DNA from 4 places in the Streptomyces sp. NPDC049597 genome. Region 2 is predicted to be linked to each of the others. Evidence: riboswitches for the same ligand, from Rfam matches in the RefSeq annotation. Region 2 holds a riboswitch; each other region holds the start of a gene.

What was found. Region 2 has a riboswitch for cyclic di-AMP ahead of AB0K02_RS11420 (M23 family metallopeptidase). Riboswitches for the same ligand answer to the same signal wherever they lie in the genome.
Region 1: linked by a shared signal. The riboswitch ahead of AB0K02_RS29970 (M23 family metallopeptidase) and the one ahead of AB0K02_RS11420 (M23 family metallopeptidase) in region 2 are both predicted to bind cyclic di-AMP.
Region 3: linked by a shared signal. The riboswitch ahead of AB0K02_RS14405 (LysM peptidoglycan-binding domain-containing protein) and the one ahead of AB0K02_RS11420 (M23 family metallopeptidase) in region 2 are both predicted to bind cyclic di-AMP.
Region 4: linked by a shared signal. The riboswitch ahead of AB0K02_RS09890 (LysM peptidoglycan-binding domain-containing M23 family metallopeptidase) and the one ahead of AB0K02_RS11420 (M23 family metallopeptidase) in region 2 are both predicted to bind cyclic di-AMP.

What each region holds. Positions count from the first base shown of each region.
Region 1 is NZ_JBFAOY010000039.1:30,615-35,756, forward strand. Features, by position in the region: tRNA gene AB0K02_RS29960 (tRNA-Met) at 114-187, shown strand; gene AB0K02_RS29965 (PP2C family protein-serine/threonine phosphatase) at 456-1,658, shown strand; cyclic di-AMP (ydaO/yuaA leader) riboswitch at 1,927-2,083, shown strand; gene AB0K02_RS29970 (M23 family metallopeptidase) at 2,095-3,135, shown strand; gene AB0K02_RS29975 (PrsW family intramembrane metalloprotease) at 3,304-4,656, opposite strand; gene trmB (tRNA (guanosine(46)-N7)-methyltransferase TrmB) at 4,769-5,142, opposite strand, start outside.
Region 2 is NZ_JBFAOY010000007.1:179,891-185,032, reverse strand. Features, by position in the region: gene AB0K02_RS11425 (pitrilysin family protein) at 1-1,317, shown strand, start outside; cyclic di-AMP (ydaO/yuaA leader) riboswitch at 1,550-1,708, shown strand; gene AB0K02_RS11420 (M23 family metallopeptidase) at 1,722-2,501, shown strand; gene AB0K02_RS11415 (GntR family transcriptional regulator) at 3,257-3,934, shown strand; gene AB0K02_RS11410 (HPr family phosphocarrier protein) at 4,134-4,415, opposite strand; gene AB0K02_RS11405 (GNAT family N-acetyltransferase) at 4,580-5,142, shown strand, end outside.
Region 3 is NZ_JBFAOY010000010.1:124,984-130,125, reverse strand. Features, by position in the region: gene AB0K02_RS14420 (DNA topoisomerase IB) at 1-357, opposite strand, end outside; gene AB0K02_RS14415 (DNA-formamidopyrimidine glycosylase family protein) at 539-1,318, shown strand; gene AB0K02_RS14410 (zinc-dependent alcohol dehydrogenase) at 1,398-2,579, opposite strand; cyclic di-AMP (ydaO/yuaA leader) riboswitch at 3,065-3,219, shown strand; gene AB0K02_RS14405 (LysM peptidoglycan-binding domain-containing protein) at 3,224-4,000, shown strand; gene AB0K02_RS14400 (metallophosphoesterase) at 4,129-4,620, shown strand; gene AB0K02_RS14395 (hypothetical protein) at 4,666-5,142, shown strand, end outside.
Region 4 is NZ_JBFAOY010000006.1:93,722-98,863, forward strand. Features, by position in the region: gene AB0K02_RS09875 (carboxymuconolactone decarboxylase family protein) at 1-94, shown strand, start outside; gene AB0K02_RS09880 (TetR/AcrR family transcriptional regulator) at 171-788, shown strand; gene AB0K02_RS09885 (SGNH/GDSL hydrolase family protein) at 966-1,757, opposite strand; gene AB0K02_RS09890 (LysM peptidoglycan-binding domain-containing M23 family metallopeptidase) at 1,935-2,846, opposite strand; cyclic di-AMP (ydaO/yuaA leader) riboswitch at 2,851-3,007, opposite strand; gene AB0K02_RS09895 (tyrosine-protein phosphatase) at 3,742-4,554, shown strand; gene AB0K02_RS09900 (DUF6126 family protein) at 4,573-4,746, opposite strand; gene AB0K02_RS09905 (helix-turn-helix domain-containing protein) at 4,760-5,142, opposite strand, start outside.

The DNA of each region.
Region 1 (5,142 bases), on a different contig from region 2:
CGCCGCGGGGGCCGAAAACGCGGCGGAGACGACCTGTGGGGCCGGATCGGCGGGACCGGACCGGTAAATGGGAGTGGATCTTGCTCCGGATGGCGTAAGGTGGTGTTCACCGACGCGGGGTGGAGCAGCTCGGTAGCTCGCTGGGCTCATAACCCAGAGGTCGCAGGTTCAAATCCTGTCCCCGCTACTGAAGACGGCGGCCCGGCAATCGAGATGATCGATTGCCGGGCCGCCGTCGTTTCCGTCGTCGGTTGCGCCCTCGTTTTCGGCGTCGTGACCTGGGCTTCTGTGCGGCCGGACGTGGCAAGTCGCCGCGCGCCCCCGGGGCGCGCAGCATGGGAAGTGCGCGGCACCGGTCCGTGGCCGTGGGTGGAGCGGCAGGGAGAACACCTGTGGGGCGAGAACAGCGCAGCAGCTACGGCGCGCCGTGGTTCGTCCGTCTCCTGCCCGCCGTGATGATCGCCGCCGGCATCGTCTTCGACCTGCTGACGCCGGCCCGTTTCACCGCGGTGCCGCTCTTCGCCGCGGCCCCGCTCATCGCGGCGCCGATCGTCACCTGGGTCGTGACGCTGCTCACCGGTATCGCCGCCGTCCTGGCCACGACGGGCCTGCACACCTACAACAACACCATCGCCCAGATCACCGCCTTCACGGAGACGAGCACGGTGCTCACCGTGGCGGCTCTCGCGCTGCTGATCAACGGGGTCGTGAGGCGCAGCAGCGCGCGGCTCGCCTCGGCGCGGGTGATCGCCGAGGCCGCGCAGCGCGCCGTGCTGCCCACGCCCGCGGACCGGATCGCCGGTCTGCACATCGCGGCGCGCTACGAGGCGGCGCAGGCGGACGCGTTCATCGGCGGTGACCTCTTCGCCGTGCAGGACACCCCGCACGGGGTGCGGCTGATCGTCGGGGACGTGCGCGGCAAGGGGATGGAGGCGGTGGCGGCCGTCGCCGTGCTGATCGGGGCCTTTGGGGAGGCGGCCGAGCAGGAGACCTCGCTCGAAGGCGTGGCACGGCGGCTGGAGCGGGCGTTGAAGCGCGAGGACATGCGGCGGGAGGGGCTTGACGCCATCGAGGGGTTCACCACCGCCGTGCTCGGCGAGATCCCGCCCAGCGACGGTGTGGGGGACGGGACCGTACGGCTGGTGAACCGCGGGCATCCCGACCCGCTGGTGCTGCACGCCGACGGCGAGCTGGACGTGCTGGAGCCGTCCGAGGCCGCGCTGCCCCTGGGGATGGGCGACTTGGGCCTGTGGCCCGACCGCGCGGAGGAGTATCCGCTGCCCGCCGGCGCGACGCTGCTGCTGTACACGGACGGCCTGTCCGAGGCCCGTGACGCCCGAGGCGTCTTCTACGACCCGGGTGAACGACTCCGGGGAAGCGTCTTCCCCGGCCCCGAGGGCCTGCTCGACGCGCTGGTCGAGGACGTGCGCCGGTACACGGGCGGCAGGTCCACGGACGACATGGCGCTCCTGGCGGTCGGCAGGCCCGGGGTGGGGCAGCCGGAACGGCGGCGGACGGTGCCGGTCGTGTCCGCCGACGGCGCGTCCCGGACGCAGGGGCGGCGCGCGGTGCGTGGCGCGGGCGGCGCCCGCCCGGCGCGGGGGGTACGGCACACCGACGGCGGGTGGCGGAGCAGCGGGCACGGCACGCCGGACTGAGGGGCGCAGCCCGAGGGGACGGCGAACGCTCAGCACATCAGTACGGTGTGTAGCCAAACGGTGTCACTCTGCATAACATTTGACGCAACGTCAGGTGATGTCGCCGGCCTGAAGGGTGATCAAGTCGCCCGATTCCGCCTGCTTCTGTCCTGGTAAGTCCTGGCCGCGGGCGTTAATGATCAGCCGGAACAGCTTGGAATCCGGCCCCGGCTTCTATTAACGTTCGATAACGCAGCGCGGTCGTCCCAGCCGTCGCAAGAGACGGCACCGTGCGCACGCGCCGAATCCCGCAAGGGAACCGGGGAACCACCAATTGGGGTGAATCGGGCATCGTTTGCCGCTCAGTCCGCGGCCGAGGACGCCCGTAGGAGACCTTCCTGCTCCGAACCCGTCAGCTAACCCGGTAGGCGAGAAGGAAGGAAAGGAGTACGCCTTCGTGGCGTCCAACATGCCTGCCCCCGAGGCCCCGTTCGTGCCCGCTCACTTCGGCGGCGACACCGCGGAGCGGACGTGGGAGGAATGGAATCCCACCGAGGAATCCATCCGTCCGGTGCGCGGCCGGCACCGCGTCGTCAAGCAGCGCGGCGGGCTCGCCCGCAGCTCCACCGTCCTCGGCGTCGGTGTCATCGCCGCGGTCGGCGCCGGTGGCATAGCGACCGCCCAGGACAAGCCGGCGGTCTCCATCTCCCTTCCGGACTCGATCGCGGACAAGCTCCCCGACGCCGCGTCACTTCCGGGCGTGGGCTCCCTCCTCTCCGACGACTCCGGCTCCGAGGCGAACGCGGCCCCCCTGACCGCGATGACGACCGTCGCCGATGGCGGGACGGGTGCCGACGGGCAGTCGGCCGGCGCCGGCGAGGCCCTGCGCGCCCGCATCCTCCAGCAGGTCGAGCAGCAGCGCGCCGAGGCGGACGCCGAGGCGAAGGCCGCCGCCGAGAAGCTGGCCGCCGAGCAGGCCGCCGCCGCGGCGGCGAAGCAGCAGAGCGAGGCCGAGGCCCAGGCGGCCGAGGAGAAGCGGAAGGCCGAGGAGGCCGCGCGGGCCAAGGAGGAGGCGGAGCGCCTCGCCAAGCTCGCCGCGAGCTACGCCCTGCCCACCTCCTCGTACACGATCACCTCCACGTACGGCGAGTCCGGCTCCATGTGGTCCTCCGGCCAGCACACCGGTCTGGACTTCGCCGCTCCCACGGGCACCCCGGTCAAGGCGGTCCACGGCGGCACGATCAAGTCGGCCGGCTGGTCCGGTTCGTACGGCTACCGCATCGTGCTGGAGCTGGAGGACGGCACCGAGGTCTGGTACGCCCACCTGTCGTCGATGACCGCGAGCGCGGGCCAGACGGTCGCCACAGGCGAGACCATCGGCCGCGTCGGCGCGACCGGCAACGTCACCGGGCCGCACCTGCACATGGAGGTGCACACCGCGGGCGGCTCCGGCCTCGACCCGATGGCCTGGCTGCGGGACAAGGGCCTCACGATCTGATCGAGGGCAGCGGCCGACGGCGCGCGGTACGGGGTTCGGGTGCCGCGCGTCCCCGTGTCCGCGCCGTCCCCGGTGGCGCCTGTGCGCGGCGGCAGGGCGCGGACGCGACGCCGACGACGCCTCGTGCGAGGCGGGCGGGGCGCGGCAGCTGCGACGAGGGCCGCGCGGTCAGCGGCGGTACGGGTTGTAGCCGGAGTAGTCGCGGTGCGGGGGCGGTACGGCGACCCGGCCCGTGGCCCGCGCCGCGTACACGAGCGCGGGCGCGGCCACGTCCCTGCGCCGCCACAGGTGGTGCAGCAGCTCCCGCTCGCGCTCCGCGAAGTCCGGTCCCGCGGCGCCGCGGTGGGCCCGGTGGCGCAGAGAGGCGAGCGACGTCGCGAACGCCTCGTACTCGGAGACCGCGTGGCCCGCGGCAGGGCCGTACGTCCGCCGTGCCCAGTCGCGCGCCATCGTGCGGGCGCGCATCGAGGACAGCGCCTGCGGCTCCGCGTCCGCCAGCCAGCCCGCCGCCGCGTACGCCGGCAGCTCGCTCGATATCGTGCGCAGCTCGCGCTGCCGGGTCCATATGGTCAGCCAGGTCAGCAGCCCGAAGGCGGGCACCATGAACGCCGCGTACACCCCGTAGAAACCCCACGGGCCGAACAGCGAAACCGAGCCGTTCCACAGGGCGTGCATGCCCATCGCGAGGACGAGGCCGAGCAGGGGCAGCGCGATGCGCCGTATGCGCCGACGGGGCGCGGCGAGTGCGGCAAGGCCGAAACCGATGCCGGTGAGCACCGTGAACAACGGGTGCGCGAACGGCGACATCACGATCCGCACGAAGAACGTCGCCGCGGTGACCGAGGCCAGGCCCGAGGTGCCGAACGCCTGGTCCTCGCCGTAGGCGTTGCCGAGGTACAGGATGTTCTCGGTGAAGGCGAAGCCGGTCGCCGTCACGCCCGCGACCACCACCCCGTCCACGAGGCCGGTGAAGTCCCGTCTTCGGAAGAGGAAGAGGAGCAGGACCGACGCCGCCTTGGCGCTCTCCTCGACGACCGGTGCTATGACCGTCGCGCCCAGGGTGTCGGCGGAAGCGGGATCGGCGGTGGCGGTGGCGATCCAGCGGGTCGCGAAGGTGTTCGCGAGGATCGCGATCAGGGCGGCGGCGCACGCGCCCCAGGCGAAGGCGAACAGCAGATTCCGCCAGGGGCCGGGCTCCACCCGGTCCAGCCAGCGGAACGCCGCCACCAGCAGCGGCACCGGCAGCGTCGCGAGGCCGAGGCCGATCAGGAAGCCCTGGGTGCCGGTCTGTTCCCGTACGAGCGCGAGGATCACCAGTCCGCACAGCCCGAGCAGAGTGATCAGCACACCCGCCCGGACCGCACGGCTGCGCCACAGACGGGCGGCACGCATCCGGCGGCGCCGCGCGGCGGTCTGCGGCACGCCGCCGGCCGGCCCGCCGCCCTGCTCCTGCCGGCACGGGGGCACCGCCGGATGCGGCGGGCGGCTCGCCATCGTGTGCTGCGCGGACGACTGGGACACCTGTCGACCCTAACGAGAGGCACCGACAACCGGCGAGGGTGCGGCGAGGTGCGCGGTACGTCACCGTGTCCGCACCGCATCGGTCAGGGCCCGACGGCGAGGGCCCGCGCGGTCACGCCTGCGGCAGCACCCGGCGGAACAACAGGTCGTGGACCTTGTGGCCCTTGTCCAGACCCTGGCCCTCGAAGCGGGTCAGCGGACGGAATGCGGGACGCGGGGCGTAGCCGCCGTCCGGGACGGTGTTCTCGAAGTCCGGGTGTGCGGTGAGGACGTCGAGCATCTGCTCGGCGTACGGCTCCCAGTCGGTCGCGCAGTGCAGGACAGCCCCGGGTCGAAGCCGCTGGGCGGCCAGCGTCAGGAACTCCGGCTGGATCAGCCGCCGCTTGTGGTGGCGCTTCTTGGGCCAGGGATCCGGGAAGTAGACGCGCATGCCGTCGAGCGAACGGGGCGGCAGCATCTCGCGCAGCAGGATGATGGCGTCGCCGT
Region 2 (5,142 bases):
CCGGCTCCCGAGCGCGCCACCCTGGACAACGGGCTGACCGTGCTGCGCTGCGACCGCCCCGGCCAGAAGGTCGTCGCCGTGGAGATCCTCCTCGGCGCCCCCCTGGAGGCGGAGCCCGAGGGCCTCGACGGCGTCGCCACGATCATGGCCCGCGCCCTGTCGGAGGGCACCGACAAGCACAGCGCCGAGGACTTCGCCGCCGAGCTGGAGCGCTGCGGCGCCACGCTCGACTCGCTCGCCGACCACCCCGGTGTCCGTGTCTCGCTGGAGGTCCCCGCCTCCCGGCTGCCCAAGGGACTCGGTCTGCTCGCCGACGCCCTGCGCGCCCCCGCCTTCGCGCCGGGCGAGGTCGACCGGCTGGTCCGCAACCGCCTCGACGAGATCCCGCACGAGATGGCCAACCCGGCCCGCCGCGCGGCCAAGCAGCTCTCCAAGGAGCTCTTCCCGTCGTCCCTGCGGGTGTCCCGGCCGCGCCAGGGCACCGAGGAGACGGTGGCGAGGATCGACTCCGCGGCCGTACGGGCCTTCTACGAGACGCACGTTCGTCCGTCCACGTCGACCGTCGTGATCGTCGGCGACCTCTCCGGTATCGATGTGGACGCCGTCCTCGCCGACACCCTCGGGGCCTGGACGGGCGACAAGGCGGCCACCCGGCCCGTGCCGGCGATCACGGCCGACGACACCGGCCGGGTGTTCATCGTCGACCGCCCCGGCGCCGTGCAGACCCAGTTGCTGATCGGCCGTACCGGACCCGACCGCCACGACAGCGTCTGGCCCGCCCAGGTGCTCGGCACGTACTGCCTGGGCGGCACGCTGACCTCCCGGCTCGACCGCGTCCTGCGCGAGGAGAAGGGCTACACCTACGGCGTACGGGCCTTCGGCCAGGTGCTGCTGTCGGCCCCGGACGGCTCGGGCGCCTCGATGCTGGCCATCAGCGGCTCGGTGGACACGCCGAACACCGGCCCCGCACTGGAGGACCTCTGGGCGGTGCTGCGCACGCTCGCCGCGGAGGGGCTCACCGACGCGGAGCGCGACGTCGCCGTGCAGAACCTGGTCGGCGTCGCCCCTCTGAAGTACGAGACCGCGGCGTCGGTCGCGGCCACCCTCGCCGACCAGGTCGAGCAGCACCTCCCGGACGACTACCAGGCGCAGTTGTACGCCCGCCTGGCCGCGACGGGCACGGTGGAGGCGACCGCTGCGGTGGTCAGCGCGTTCCCCGTGGACCGTCTCGTCACGGTGCTGGTCGGCGACGCGGCGCAGATCGAGGCCCCGGTCAGGGCGCTCGGGATCGGTGAAGTGACCGTCGTCACGGGCTGATCGAAGGTCGCGCATCGGGCGAAAGCGCGCAGAACGAGCGCGGCGCATGCCCTACGGAACCCCGGCTTCGAGTTGTATGCCGGGGTTCCGTGCTATGTCCGGTTTGTTGGAGAGGTGGCCTGTCTGCCCTGTGGCATGCGCTACAAAACGGGCTGTCCGTTTGGTGATCGACAGACGAACTGCCTAGCGTCGGTCCGGCTGTCCGCCTGGATCACGCCGCACCCGCGGCATCGGACAGTCATCGCCGAGTCCCCTTCAGGCGCGAGCCCGGGGAGCCGGGGACCCAGTCCCCTGGGGTGAATCGGACGCCTTCGCCCGCGCGGAGGGGCCCGTAGGAGACCTTCCTGCTCCGAACCCGTCAGCTAACCCGGTAGGCGAGAAGGAAGGAAAGGACCAGCCTTTTCATGGCGTTCACCCGTGCCACCGGGAAGCACCGTGCCCCGAGCCGTCTGACGCGCAGGAGCCGGAACATCGCCGGCGTCGCGACTCTGGCCACCACCGGCGTCATCGGAAGCCTCGCCTCCCCGGCGTTCGCCGCCGACACCGAGCCCTCGGCCGAGGACACCGGCCTCACCCAGATCGTCTCCATGGGGTCCATCGCCGACGAGATCGCCGACCAGGCCGCCGCCCAGAAGAAGGAGGCCGCCGAGGCGGCCGCCAAGGCCCGGGCGAAGGCGAAGGCCGAGGCCGAGGCGAAGCGGAAGGCCGAGGCACGCGCGAAGGAGGCCCGCGAGGCCAAGGAGCGCGCCGCCCGTGAGGCCGAGCGCCGCCGCCTGAACTCCTTCCGGCTGCCCGTCGCCGGCTCGTACGTGACCACCGGTTACCAGGCCGGCGGGTCCCTGTGGTCCTCCGGCAGCCACTCCGGCGTCGACTTCCGTGCCGCGTCCGGTACGTCGGTCGTGGCCGTGGGCGCGGGCACCGTCGTCGAGGCCGGCTGGGGCGGCGCGTACGGCAACAACATCGTGCTGCGCATGAACGACGGCACGTACACCCAGTACGGCCACCTGTCGTCGATCAACGTCTCGGTCGGCCAGCGGGTGATGCCCGGCCAGCAGATCGGCCTCTCGGGCTCGACCGGCAACTCGACCGGCCCGCACCTCCACTTCGAGGCCCGGACCTCGCCGGAGTACGGCTCCGACATCAACCCGGTCGCGTATCTGCGCGCCCGTGGTGTGAGCGTCTGACCCGACGTCCTCGCGCAGACCCCCGGCGCACGCCGGGGGTCTGCGCGCTTCGGTGACGGCGCCCCCCGGGCACCCGACGGCCTGACCGTCCGCCGTCGGCGCGTCCCGGCTGTCCGCCGGGTACGTGCTCGGCGGCGGATTGCCGACGGCGTCCGGCACCGGTCGTCCGCCCGCGAAGCGGCCCGCCGGTCTGTGGCCGGGCGCGCCCCCGCGGGCTTGGCTGTGTCGGGCGGTCGGCGTCTGGCGCTGCTGGGGCGCTGTGCCGCGCTTCCCGTGGCCGTCGGCCGGGCGGGGTGCGAGTCGTGGTGGGCTTGGCCGCGTCGCTCGGCGTCTCGCGGTGCCGGGGTCGGCCGTCCGCCGGGCCGGAGGCGAGTCCTGGCGGGCTCGGCTGTGTCCGGCGGTCGGCGTCTGGCGCTGTGGGGGCCGCTGTGCTGCGCTTCTCGCGGCCGTCCGCCGGTCTTGAGGGCCGGGGCGCGGGCCCGTGGGCCCTGCCTGCGTCAGACGGCTGTCGTCTTGCTCTGCGGGGGCGGGGCCGACCGGGCCCCCGGTGGCCCGCACCGCGACCCAGCGCCGTCGGGCGCCTGCCGTCGCCCCGGTCCGGTGACGCCCGTCGTGGCGATCGAATTACGCCGTTTCCGGCCAAAAGATATCCATGGATTCCGGTCGGCCATCGGAAAATCCCGTGGACTGGAATAGAGTCACCGGACACGAGTCAATCGGCTGCGTTTCGCGCGGATCGAGGCGGAGGTTCGGACATGCGCATTCCCGCGCACTCTGTATGCACGGCGATCCGCGACGACATCGTCTCCGGTGTATTCGAGCGGGGCAGCCGGCTCACCGAGGAGAACCTCGCCCGCCGCTACGGGGTCTCCCGCGTCCCCGTCCGCGAGGCCCTGCGGACCCTGGAGTCGGAGGGCTTCGTCGTCACCCGACGCCACGCCGGCGCGCACGTCGCCGAGCCCACCGAGCAGGAGGCGGCCGACCTGCTGGAGATCCGCATGCTGCTGGAGCCGCTCGGTGCCGCGCGCGCCGCCCAGCGGCGCACCGAGGCCCATCTCAAGGTGCTGCGCGGCCTGGTGAGGCTCGGTCAGGAAAGAGCGCGCCGCGGGCAGGGCGAGGACCTGCGCTCCCTGGGCGCCTGGTTCCACGAGACGCTCGCGCAGGCCTGCGGCAGCCCGGGGCTGACGGCCCTGCTGACCCAGCTGCGCCACAAGATCGCCTGGATGTACGCCGTCGACCAGCCGGCCCTGCCCGCCGAGTCCTGGGCCGAGCACGGCGCGATCGTGGACGCGGTCGCGCGCGGGGACGTGGAAAGGGCGCGGACGCTGACGGCCCTCCACGTGGAAAGGGCGGTGGCCGCGCACCGGCTGCGGCGCCCGGACCGGGTGAGGACTTCGCAACATTCCGTAAACATTGCGGGCCTCCGCAATTAACAATCGAGCCGTATACAAGAAGGGCTTATTCGAGAGTCTTTTTGAGGCCCTGCATTCGGCTTGCCTGAATTCATTCGCGCCGAGCGGAAGCGGGAACGGAAAAGCCGCGGGTTCCTCAGTCGTGGAACGCCGCGGCTTCGCCGTGCTTCTCGGGCACCCCGCCGGGCGGGCCGGAGCACGGAATCCTTTCGGACGGGGGTCAGACCGTCTCGGGCAGCTCGTCGAGGCCCTCGGCCACGAGCTTGGCCAGGCGGTCCAGCGCGGCGTCGGCGCCGTCCGCGTCGGAAGCCAGGACGATTTCCTCGCCACCCTGGGCGCCGAGGCCCAGCACGGCCAGCATGGAGGCGGCGTTGACGGGGGTGCCGTCGGTCTTGGCGATCGTCACCGGAACGCCGGCGGCCGTCGCGGCACGAACGAAGATGGAAGCGGGGCGGGCGTGAAGGCCCTCGGCCCAGCCGACATTGACGCGACGCTCAGCCATGGTGTTGCCCTTCAAGTCTCAACGGGTTGTCTAGACCAGTCTCTCATGCGCTCCGGCGTGCTCCCGTCGGCGTCCGGATGGTGGTCACGGGCCCCGCGGAGCCCTCTCAGCGTGCCCGTCCACAACCACCCACGCGACCCGTGACTGGGCCGTACGCTTGGCCCATGCAGACCTCGTCGGAGCACGCTTACCCGGATCACTGGGAAGCAGACGTGGTGCTGCGCGACGGCGGCACCGCGCGCATCAGGCCCATCACCACCGAGGACGCCGACCGGCTCGTCAGCTTCTACGAGCAGGTCTCCGACGAGTCGAAGTACTACCGCTTCTTCGCGCCCTACCCCCGCCTGTCCGACAAGGACGTCCATCGTTTCACCCACCACGACTACGTGGACCGGGTGGGGCTCGCGATGACGGTCGGGGGCGAGTTCGTCGCGACCGTGCGCTACGACCGGATCGACGCGCAGGGCCGTCCCGCCGGTGCTCCGGCCGACGCGGCCGAGGTCGCGTTCCTCGTCCAGGACGCACACCAGGGGCGCGGCATCGCCTCCGCCCTGCTGGAGCACATCGCCGCCGTGGCGCGGGAGCGCGGCATCCGGCGGTTCGCGGCCGAGGTCCTGCCCGCCAACAACAAGATGATCAAGGTGTTCCGGGACGCCGGGTACACCCAGAGGCGCAGCTTCGAGGACGGCTCCGTCCACCTCACCCTCGACCTCGAGCCGACCGAGGA
Region 3 (5,142 bases), on a different contig from region 2:
GCGCCCGAGGCCGCCCCCGCGCAGGTCCCGGGAGACCCGTTGGCGGACGCGGGGGAGCCTGGCGGCGGCCTCCAGCACCCGTTCGTGCTTGGCGGCCTCCTGCTGCTCGCGGAACCGCTGGTGGTACAGGTACTGGCGGCGGCCCGCGGCGTCGGTGCCGACGGCCTGGATGTGTCCGTTGGGCCAGGGGCAGATCCACACGTCGGTCCACGCCGGCGGAATGGCCAGGGCGCGTACCCGGTACCGCTCCGCGCCGTCCACGAGCGTGCGGCCCTCGGCGTCGAGGTAGCGGAACCCGCGGCCGTGTCTCACGCGCCGGAGGCCGGGGCCGGCGGGCCGGCTGGTACGCAGGCGCATGGACTCTCCTTCCGGTGTTCCGGTACGCGGCTACCCGCTCCGCCCCGCTTCACCCCCGGACGCGCCCCGGCCGGTACGCCTCTCCGCCGGGATGCCGGCCCTGCCGCGGGGTACCCGTCAGGGCCGGCGCCGCATCCGCGCGGCGCGTCGTACACGGGGGCGGCCGACGACGGAGAAGGACATGCCCGAGCTGCCGGATGTCGAAGGGTTCCGCGAGGTGCTGCGCTCCTGCGGCACGGGCCGGCGGATCAGGAGAGTCGACGTGCGCGACCCGGGCGTGCTGCGCGGGGTGACCGTGCGGCGGCTGCGGAAGGAGCTGGAGGGGAGGCGGCTGGAGGAGCCCTGGCGGCACGGCAAATGGCTCGTGGCGCCCACCGACGGGCCCCGCGTCGTGTGGCACTTCGGGATGACGGGGCTGCTCCTGGCCGCATCGCCCGACGACCCCGTGGCGGACCACGACCGGATCGTGCTCACCCTCGACGACGACCGCAGGCTGCACTACCGCGACCAGCGCAAGCTCCAGGGCGTCCACCTGGCCGGCAGCGACGAGGCCGTGGGGAACGTCCTCGGTGACCTGGGGCCCGACGCTCTGGGCCTGCCCCGGGACACGTTCCTCGAACGGGTCGCGGGGCGGCGGGGCGCCGTCAAGAACGTGCTGATGGACCAGTCGGTGCTCGCCGGCCTGGGCAACCTCCTCAGCGACGAGATCCTCTGGCGCGCAGGGGTGGCGCCCGACCGCCCCGCGCGCGACCTGGACGAGGCCGAGCTGCGCCGGATCCACGCCGCGATGGGCCGGGTCCTGCGGTCCGCCGTCCCGGCCGCCCGCGTGCCGCCCCGGCGGAGCTGGCTCACCGGACGGCGGGACGACCGCGACCCGGTGTGCCCGCGCTGCCGCGGGCCGCTGCGCTCCGGCCGCACCGGCGGCCGCCGCTCCGTGTGGTGCCCCGCCTGCCAGAGCTGACCAGAGCTGAGCCGCGCGGAGCGGGCGGCCGCAGGGAGCCCGCGTCGCCGGGGCTTCGCCGCCGCCAGGGGGTGCGTCGCTAGGGCTTCAGCAGGGTCTTGACCATGCCGTCGCGCTTGGCCTGGAACGTGGCGTACGCCTCGGGGCCCTTGTCCAGCGGCAGGGTGTGCGTGGCGAAGCCCTCGACGCCGAGCGGATCGGCGTCCGTCAGCAGCGGAAGGATGTCGTCCACCCAGCGCCGGACGTTGGCCTGCCCCATACGGAGCTGGATCTGCCTGTCGAACAGGGTGAGCATCGGCACGGGATCCGCCATGCCGCCGTAGACCCCGGCCAGGGAGATCGTGCCGCCGCGCCGTACAGCGTCGATGGCCGTGTAGAACGCCTCCAGCCGGTCCACGCCGACATGCTCCATGACGCGCCGGGCCACGCGTCCGGGCAGCAGACCGGTCGCCCACTGGCCGGCCTTGGCGACCGGTGCCCCGTGGGCCTCCATCCCCACGGCGTCGATGACCGCGTCCGAGCCGCGGCCGTTGGTCAGCTCACGGATGGCGTCGGCGACCTCGTCGTGCTCGCGCAGGTCGAGGACCGTCACCCCCCGCGCCTCGGCCCGGTCGAGACGCTCGGGCACGAGGTCGACACCGATGACGAGTCCGGCGCCCCGGTGCAGGGCCACGCGGCAGGCCATGTCGCCGATCGGTCCGAGCCCGAGCACGGTCAGCGACCCGCCGGGCGGGACGTCCGCGTACTCCACGGCCTGCCATGCCGTCGGCAGGACGTCCGAGAGGTAGACGAAACGCTCGTCCGGTGGCCCCTCGGGCACCTTGACCGGCAGTGTGTCGCCGAAGGGCACCCGCAGGTACTCGGCCTGCCCGCCGGGCACCTGCCCGTACAGCTTCGTGTAGCCGAACAGCGACGCGCCCGTGCCGCGGTCCCGCACCTGGGTCGTCTCGCACTGCGAGTGGAGGCCCTGGGCGCACATGAAGCACTCGCCGCACGAGATGTTGAACGGCACGACGACGCGGTCGCCGGCCGACAGGGCCGTCACCTCGGGACCGGTCTCCTCCACGATGCCCATGGGCTCGTGGCCGAGGATGTCGCCGGGGTCGAGGTACGGGCCCAGGACCTCGTAGAGGTGGAGATCCGAACCGCAGATGCCGGTGGACGTCACCCGGACGATCACATCCTTCGGCTCGGTGATGCGGGGATCGGGGACGGTCTCGATCCGGACGTCCCGCCGGCCCTGCCATGTCAGTGCGCGCATCGTGTCCTCCCGTGTTGCCTTCCGGTGAGCGGCCTGCGGCGGTCGTACGGGCGGCGCCGCGCACCCGGCCGCCACGGGCGAGTACCCGAAGCGGGTGATGGCATTACATACACGGGCGAGGCTATTACATACGGAAGAAAACGGACTATTGGTGCCCAATGGAGCGCCGGTATTTCCGTGCGGGACTTTCCTCTCCCATTGCCTTTATGTCCGTTTATTCATGAAACGGGTGACTGGTCTTTGTTGTCCTCGGATCCGTGACGTCGGTCACGTGACGCACGCCCCACGGCGCCGGGAGGTGGCCGTGCATCCCTTGCGCAGAAGGAAAGTTGAGTTGCCGACAGGAAAGGAGGAAGGTCATTTCCTTCCCTTTTCCCGGGTCGGGAATTGCGGTTGTGAATTCAGGGCTTGTTACGTCGGGCCGCTCTCGCTTACGGTCACCGCAATCCGGACGGACCGCCGAATCCTGCCGCTGTCCGGGAATCCGACCACACGCACTCACGTTCGGCAGGAGCGGGGGACCCAGGTAGGCCGCCGATCCGGAAACCGGAACGGCTCGGGGTGAAGTCGCACCGACCATGCGACCGGGCATCTCCAGCCCGAACCCGACAGCTCACCTCGCAGGCGACGGAGAGGAATGCGTCATGCCTGCACTGGGTAAGCACCGCCGTCCCAAGTCCGGCCGACTCGTCCGCGGTTTCGTCGCCGCGGGCACGGGCGGCGCCGCGCTCGCCCTGCCGTTGCTCGTCGCGACCACCGCCGGTGCCGCGCAGCCGGCCAAGGCCGCGACCGCGAAGGCCGTCGCCACGGCGCCCGCCGCGGCGAAGAAGGCCCCCGCGACGTACACCGTCGTCGCGGGCGACTCGCTGGCGAAGATCGCCGCGGAGCACTCCCTCACTGGTGGCTGGAAGAAGCTCTACAACGACAACCGCCGGAACATCGGCGCCGACCCGGCGCTGATCCGTCCCGGTCTGAAGCTCACCATCGGCGCCAAGGCCGTGCCCGCGGACCGCGCCGCCGACGCCGCCCGCGCCGACCGCTCCGCGGCCCGCACCGCCCCGGTGGCGAAGAAGGCCCCGGCCGCCAAGGCCAAGACGTATTCCAACGATCTCGACGGCTGGATCAAGGAATCCCTCGACATCATGGCCAAGCACGGAATTCCCGGCACCTACGAGGGAATCCACCGCAACATCATGCGCGAGTCCTCCGGAAATCCGCTGGCGATCAACAACTGGGACATCAACGCGATCAATGGAACGCCCTCCAAGGGCCTTCTCCAGGTGATCGACCCGACGTTCCGGGCCTACCACGTGCCCGGCACGCCGTTCGACAGCTTCGACCCGGTCGCGAACATCACCGCCGCGTGCAACTACGCCGCCGCCAGGTACGGCTCCATCGACAATGTGAACGGCCCGTACTGACCGTAGCCCCGCATTCGCGGCTTCGATTGCAGATGGAATCGCGCCGGGCGCCCGCTCTGACAACACGTCAGTGCGGCGCCCGGCGCGGCCATGTGCTCGCCCGGCGCCGGCAGCGGGAAGGTGGAGACATGCGACTGCTGCTGATCTCCGACACCCATGTGCCCCGGCGCGCCCGCCGCCTGCCCGACGAGGTGATGGCCCGTGTCGAGGAGGCCGATGCGGTGATCCACGCCGGCGACTGGGTCGACACCGCGACCCTCGACCTCCTTCAGAACCGCTCCGCCCGCCTCCTGGCCGTGTACGGCAACAACGACGGCGACGAGCTGCGCGCCCGGCTGCCGGAGGTGGCCCGGGCCGAGCTCGGCGGTCTCCGGTTCGGCGTCGTGCACGAGACGGGACCCGCCGCCGGACGCGAGCGGCGCTGCGCGGAGAGGTTCCCCGACCTCGACGTGCTGGTCTTCGGCCACAGCCACATCCCGTGGGACACCACGGCCCCCGGCGGCCTGCGGCTGCTCAACCCCGGCTCCCCGACCGACCGCAGACGACAGCCCCACCACACGTACATGACCGCGCGGGCGGAGGACGGCGTGCTGGCCGAGGTCCTGCTGCACCGCCTGTGACCGGGCCGGGGTAGTTTTGCGGTCAACCGATCTCAGGAGCCGCCCGTGTCCGCCAGGCCCCGCCTGCTGTACGTCACCGACCTCGCCTACCCGGCCAAGGGGCGGCGGTACTGCGACGAGGACATCCACCTGTCCTCCCGGCTGCGCGAGGACTTCGACATCGCCCTCGTCCATCCGGCGGACGCGGCCGCGCTGATGGACGGCTTCGACGGCGTCGTGGTGCGCAACAGCGGGCCCGTCCTGCACTACCAGGACGCGTACGACGCCTTCCGCGGGCAGGCGCTCAGGACCGGCACCAGGGTCTACAACCCGCTGACCGCGCGTGGCGACATGGCGGGCAAGCAGTACCTGCTGGACCTCACCAGGGCCGGTTACCCGGTCATCCCCACCGTGGACCGGCTCGACGACCTCCGCCTGCTGCCGGCCGTCGACGAGTACGCGGTCAAGCCCAAGGCCGGAGCCGACTCCATCGGCCTGCACTTCGCGGATGCCGAGCGGCTCCCCGGTCTCACGCGCGGCGAC
Region 4 (5,142 bases), on a different contig from region 2:
CATCAACGCGGCGCTCGGCCTGACGAGCCAGGGGTTCAAGGACCACTGCGAGATCCCGGCCGCCGCACGGTCCGCCGCCGGAACGACGGCCTGAGCGGTGAGCGCCGAGTCCCCTTTCCGCGTCGGCGGGAAGGGGGTCCCGTCCAAGATCGGCTGTGTAGGGTGACGCCGTGGCGAGGATTCGGTTGAACGTGTCGGAGCGGCGTGAGGAACTGCTGAACGCGGCTGTCGAGCAGATCGAGCAGCGGGGTGTGGCGGCCGTGCGGATCGCCGATGTCGCCTCCTCCCTCGGCGTCTCCAGCGCCCTGGTGCTCTACCACTTCTCGTCCAAGGAACAGCTGGTCGCCGCGGCGTTCACGCATGCCGCCGACGCCGACCTGGCCCATCTGCGCAAGCTCCTCGGGCGACGCACCTCCGCGCTGCGCCGGCTGCGGGCGGCCGTGCGCTGGTACGCCCCGACCGGCCAGGCCAAGGGCTGGCGGCTGTGGATCGACGCCTGGGCCGCCTCCCTGCGCGATCCGGCCCTGCGCGAGGTCGCCCGCGCCCTCGACCAGCAGTGGAAGGCGGCGCTCACCGAGGTGATCGCGGAGGGCGCGCAGGCCGGGGAGTTCACGTGCGAGAACCCGGCGGCCGCGGCCTGGCGTCTGACGGCGTTCCTCGACGGGCTCGCCGTGCAGATGACGTCGTACGCGGGGTCGCTGACCCGTGCGGCGATGCTGCAGTGGACGGACGAGGCGCTGGCCCGCGAGCTGGGGGTGGACCGCGAGGCGCTCACGGCGTCCCGCTAGCCGGGCCGGTCGTCGGCCCGGCCCGCGTCCGCGGGAGACGGGCCGGGAGCCGGGGACGCTGTGCTCCCTCGGCGGGGGCGTGGCGGGTCCGGTGGATGTCTCGCCGTCGGACCGGCGGCTCGCGGCACCATGACGGAGCGCCCGGGGCGCGGGCCCCGGGCGCTGTGCCGGCTCCGCTCAGAGCGGCAGCAGGTCCGGGCGCTTGGCCGCCACGTGGTCGCCGGAGCTCTCGCCCCGCAGCCGCCGGCCGATCCACGGCACCAGGTACTCCCGCGCCCAGTGGATGTCGTCGCGCCGCACCTCGAAGGCACCGCGCGGCGGGAGCGGCGGCCAGGGCTGGTCCGGGTCGGCGGGTACGTCGAGACCGAGCACCTGGGCGGCGCGCAGGGCGACGCGGGTGTGGCCCTCGGGCGACAGGTGCAGCCGGTCAGCGTCCCAGGCACGCCGGTCCTGAACGGACTTGAGCGACCACAGGTCGAGGACGGGGCAGTCGTGGCGGTCGGCGATGGCCCGCACGTGCGCGGTGTACGTGGCGATCTTTCCGCGCAGATGGCGCAGGACCGGCACGTCCCGGGTGTCGAAGCCGGTGGTCACCATGACCGTGCCGACCGAGCTCTTGAGGTCGGCGACCGCCCGCTCGAACCGCTCGGCCACGTCGTCCGGGTCGCTGCCCGGCCGGATGATGTCGTTGCCTCCCGCGCAGAACGTCACCAGGTCTGGGGCGAGTTCCTTGGCCCTCGGGACCTGCTCGTCGACGATCTGGTCGAGGAGGCGGCCGCGTACGGCGAGGTTGGCGTACCGGAAGGTGTGTTCCGGCGTCAGGTCGGCGAGCAGCACCGCGAACCGGTCCGCCCAGCCGACGTACGTCCCGTCGGGACCGGGGTCTCCCACGCCCTCGGTGAAGCTGTCACCGATCGCCGCGTACGACCCGAATGCGCCCTTGTTCTCTGTTCTCGAATCGTCTGCCACGGGAGCACATCTTTCCTTTACGGATGTGACCTACGCGACCGTAAGGAGGGGTTGACGCGAGGTGATCTGTGCCACCGGTCAAGTTTCCACCAAGCCGGAATACGCGGAATCCCCCGCTCCGCCGCCGGACGGAACGAGGGATGCGCGGTCGGCGGCCCAACGGGCCACCGGAGTACGTCAGATGGAGACGCCGTGCTGGCGCAGGTAGGCCAGCGGGTCGATGTCGGAGCCGTACGACGGGCTGGTGCGGATCTCGAAGTGCAGGTGCGGACCGGTGGAGTTGCCGGTGGAGCCGGACAGACCGATCTGGTCGCCGCCCGAGACGCTCTGACCGCTGGAGACGGACAGGGAGGAGAGGTGGGCGTACTGCGAGTAGGTGCCGTCGCCGTGCTGGATGACGACCTCGTTGCCGTACGAGCCGTTCCAGCCGGCCGAGACGACGGTGCCCGGGCCGACGGACTTCACGCTCGTGCCGCTTCCGGCGATGAAGTCGACACCGGTGTGGTACCCGCTGGACCACATGGCGCCGGACGCGCGGTACGGCGTGGAGACACCGCCGCCGACCGGAAGGGTCCAGCCGGAGGACGCCGGGGCGGCCTTCTCGGCGGGGGCCTCGGCAGCGGCGGGAGCGGCCGCGGGAGCGGCGGGAGCGGCGGTCCGCGAGGCGTCGCGCGAGGACCGGGGCGTGGACTCGGAGCGCGGCTCGGGGTCGTTCTTCGCCTTCGACTTCGCGTTGATGGTCAGTTCGAGACCCGGGTGGATCAGCGCCGGGTCCGCACCGATGGCGCGGCGGTTGTCGTTGTAGAGCTTCTTCCAGCCGCCGCGGACGTTCTGCTCGTCGGCGATCTCGGCGAGGCAGTCCCCGGCGACGACGGTGTACGTCTTCGGGGCCTTCTTCTCGGCGGCCGGAGCGGCCGCCGGGACCGAGGCCGGGGCGACCTTCTGGGGAGCGGCGGCGGGGGTCGCGGCGTTGGCGCCGGTCGCGCCGAGCAGCGGCAGGGCTATGGCGGCGCTGCCCGCACCGGCGACGGCGAAGCCGCGGGTGAGGGGGTGGGACTTGGGACGGCGGTGCTTACCCTTTCCGGGCATGGCGCATTCCTCTCCGGCGCCTGCGAGGTGAGCTGTCGGGTTCGGGCTGGAGGTGCCCGTTCGCACTTGTTGCACGAATTAACCCCGAGCCGTCCGAATTCTTCGGATACGGCGTACTACCTGGGTCCCCCGCTCCTGCCACGCGTGGGTGGGTTCGAAGTCCGGTCGGCGGCAGGATTAGGCGGTCCGTCCGGATTGAGCGTGACCGTAGGCGAGTCCACCGGGCGGAACAAGCCGCGAATTCCCCCCGACTTTCACCGTCGTGTTTTCCGGGCCGCTCCGGTCGTCACCCTCCGTGGACGAGAGGCGGTCAATTCCCTTGCAGACGACGGAATTGACACGGGGAAAGCGGGCACGTTCCGTCACGAATATGATCCTGCTCACGAGCCACGGCCCATCTCACCCGCAGGCGGGGCACGTTATCCGCAAAGCCTCAATTCGGACAGAAGGCGCGAATAATCATCTAAGCGTGCACTTGGGTGTCAAGATCGGTCCACAACGCCCGACTTCGTCCCCTGCTGCCGCACGGCCTGCGGCGGAACCCTCTCATCGTCCGTTTCCGGTCATCCTGAATTCAGCCGCGTCGGCTCCCAGGGATACGCCCCGCGAATGACGGCAGTTCCCCCGCACCCAAACGGAATCCGACCGGACCGGTGCCGGCTCCTCGGTTTCGGTCACGGCGCCGGCAATTCCACGCGGAGCCCGTCACGCCGTGCCGCGGGTGCGAGGCGGACACCGCCCCTCGTAACGGTGCCGGGGCGGCGGTCCCACAGCCGCGCCCGCGGGCACCGAACGCGCCCCGACCGACATGGTTGCCTCATGAACCTGTGCCGTATCGTCGGATCGCGCCATCGTCGGCGAACGGCGCCGACGGCCGTCACCTGAAGGAGTCCACGTGACGCAGCAGCTGCCGCAGGCCCCGTCGACCGAGCCCCGGCTGGCCGGGGTGCGAAACTTCCGGGACGTGGGCGGACTGCCGACCGTGGACGGCGGGCGCGTGCGGCACGGCCGGCTCTACCGCAGCGGACACCTCGCGCACGCCACCGAGAGCGACGCCGCCTTCCTCGCGTCCCTCGGGCTGCACACGATCTTCGACTTCCGCAATGCGGCGGACCAGAGGCTGGAAGGCCCGGACGTCGAGCTGCCGGGCGTGCGCAACGTCAATCTCCCGCTGAGCGACCCGGCCGACGGCGCGGAGTTCTGGAAGATGGTCCGGGACGGCAACCTCGACCAGCTGAAGTCCATCCTCGCCGACGGCAAGGGCGCCGCCCGGATGATCGCCTCGTACCGGATGATCGTCAAGGAGCGGACCGCCGAGCACAGCCGCGTCCTGCACGCGCTGGCCGAGGACAGCGTCCCGGCGCTGATGCACTGCGCGGCCGGCAAGGACCGCGCCGGCCTGTCGATCGCGGTGACCCTGCTCGCCGTCGGCGTGGAGCGCGAGGCGATCGAGGCGGACTACCTGAAGTCCAACGACCCGCACCGCCGCTACAAGGTCAAGCGCGGCGACGACTCCCCCGAGGCCATGTCGGAGGAGGTCATGGACCTGCTGAGCCCGCTGTTCGACGCCCGCGCCGCCTATCTGTCCGCCGCGTTCGAGACGATCGAGGAGACATGGGGCGGCACCGAGCAGTACCTCGCGAAGGGGCTCGGGCTCTCCGCGCAGACGCGTGAGCTGCTGCGCGAACGGCTCGTCGAGGAGGGCTGAGCCCCGGGCGGGCGCCGCCTACTGGTTCTGGCCGCCCACGAGGAACAGCAGGTAGAGGAACGCGGCAACGAGGTGCCCCGCCACGAGGTAGGCGAACAGCCGGATGACCAGGCCGCGCGGGAAACGGTCCTCGCGCCTGTTCTCGGGCGCGTCGGCCAGGGGCTTGTCCAAGGGGTCCCATGTGGGCGTCATCACAACCTCCGGGTCAGGCGTGCGGGTGCGGATCGGGACTCTGCAGCAGGGTGTGCATGAAAAGCAGCTCCGCGCCCTCCGGCGTGGCGGCCGCGATGCGGTGCGGCGTGAGCGAGTCGAAGTGCGCGCTGTCCCCGGGCGTCAGTTCGTGGACGGCGTCGCCGAGTCCGAGCCGCAGCCGCCCGGCGAGGACATACAGCCACTCCTCGCCCGGGTGCACCCGGATCAGATCGCCCTGGGTGCCGTACGGGACGACCACCCGCAGGGCCTGCATGGCCCGGCCGGGGGCACCGACCTGGTGGTACGTCCAGCCGTCGGCGGTCGCCGGTTCGCGGCGGCCGGCCCGGATGACCGGCTCGCGCTCGGGCGGGAGCTCGCCGAGAACCTCGGCGACCG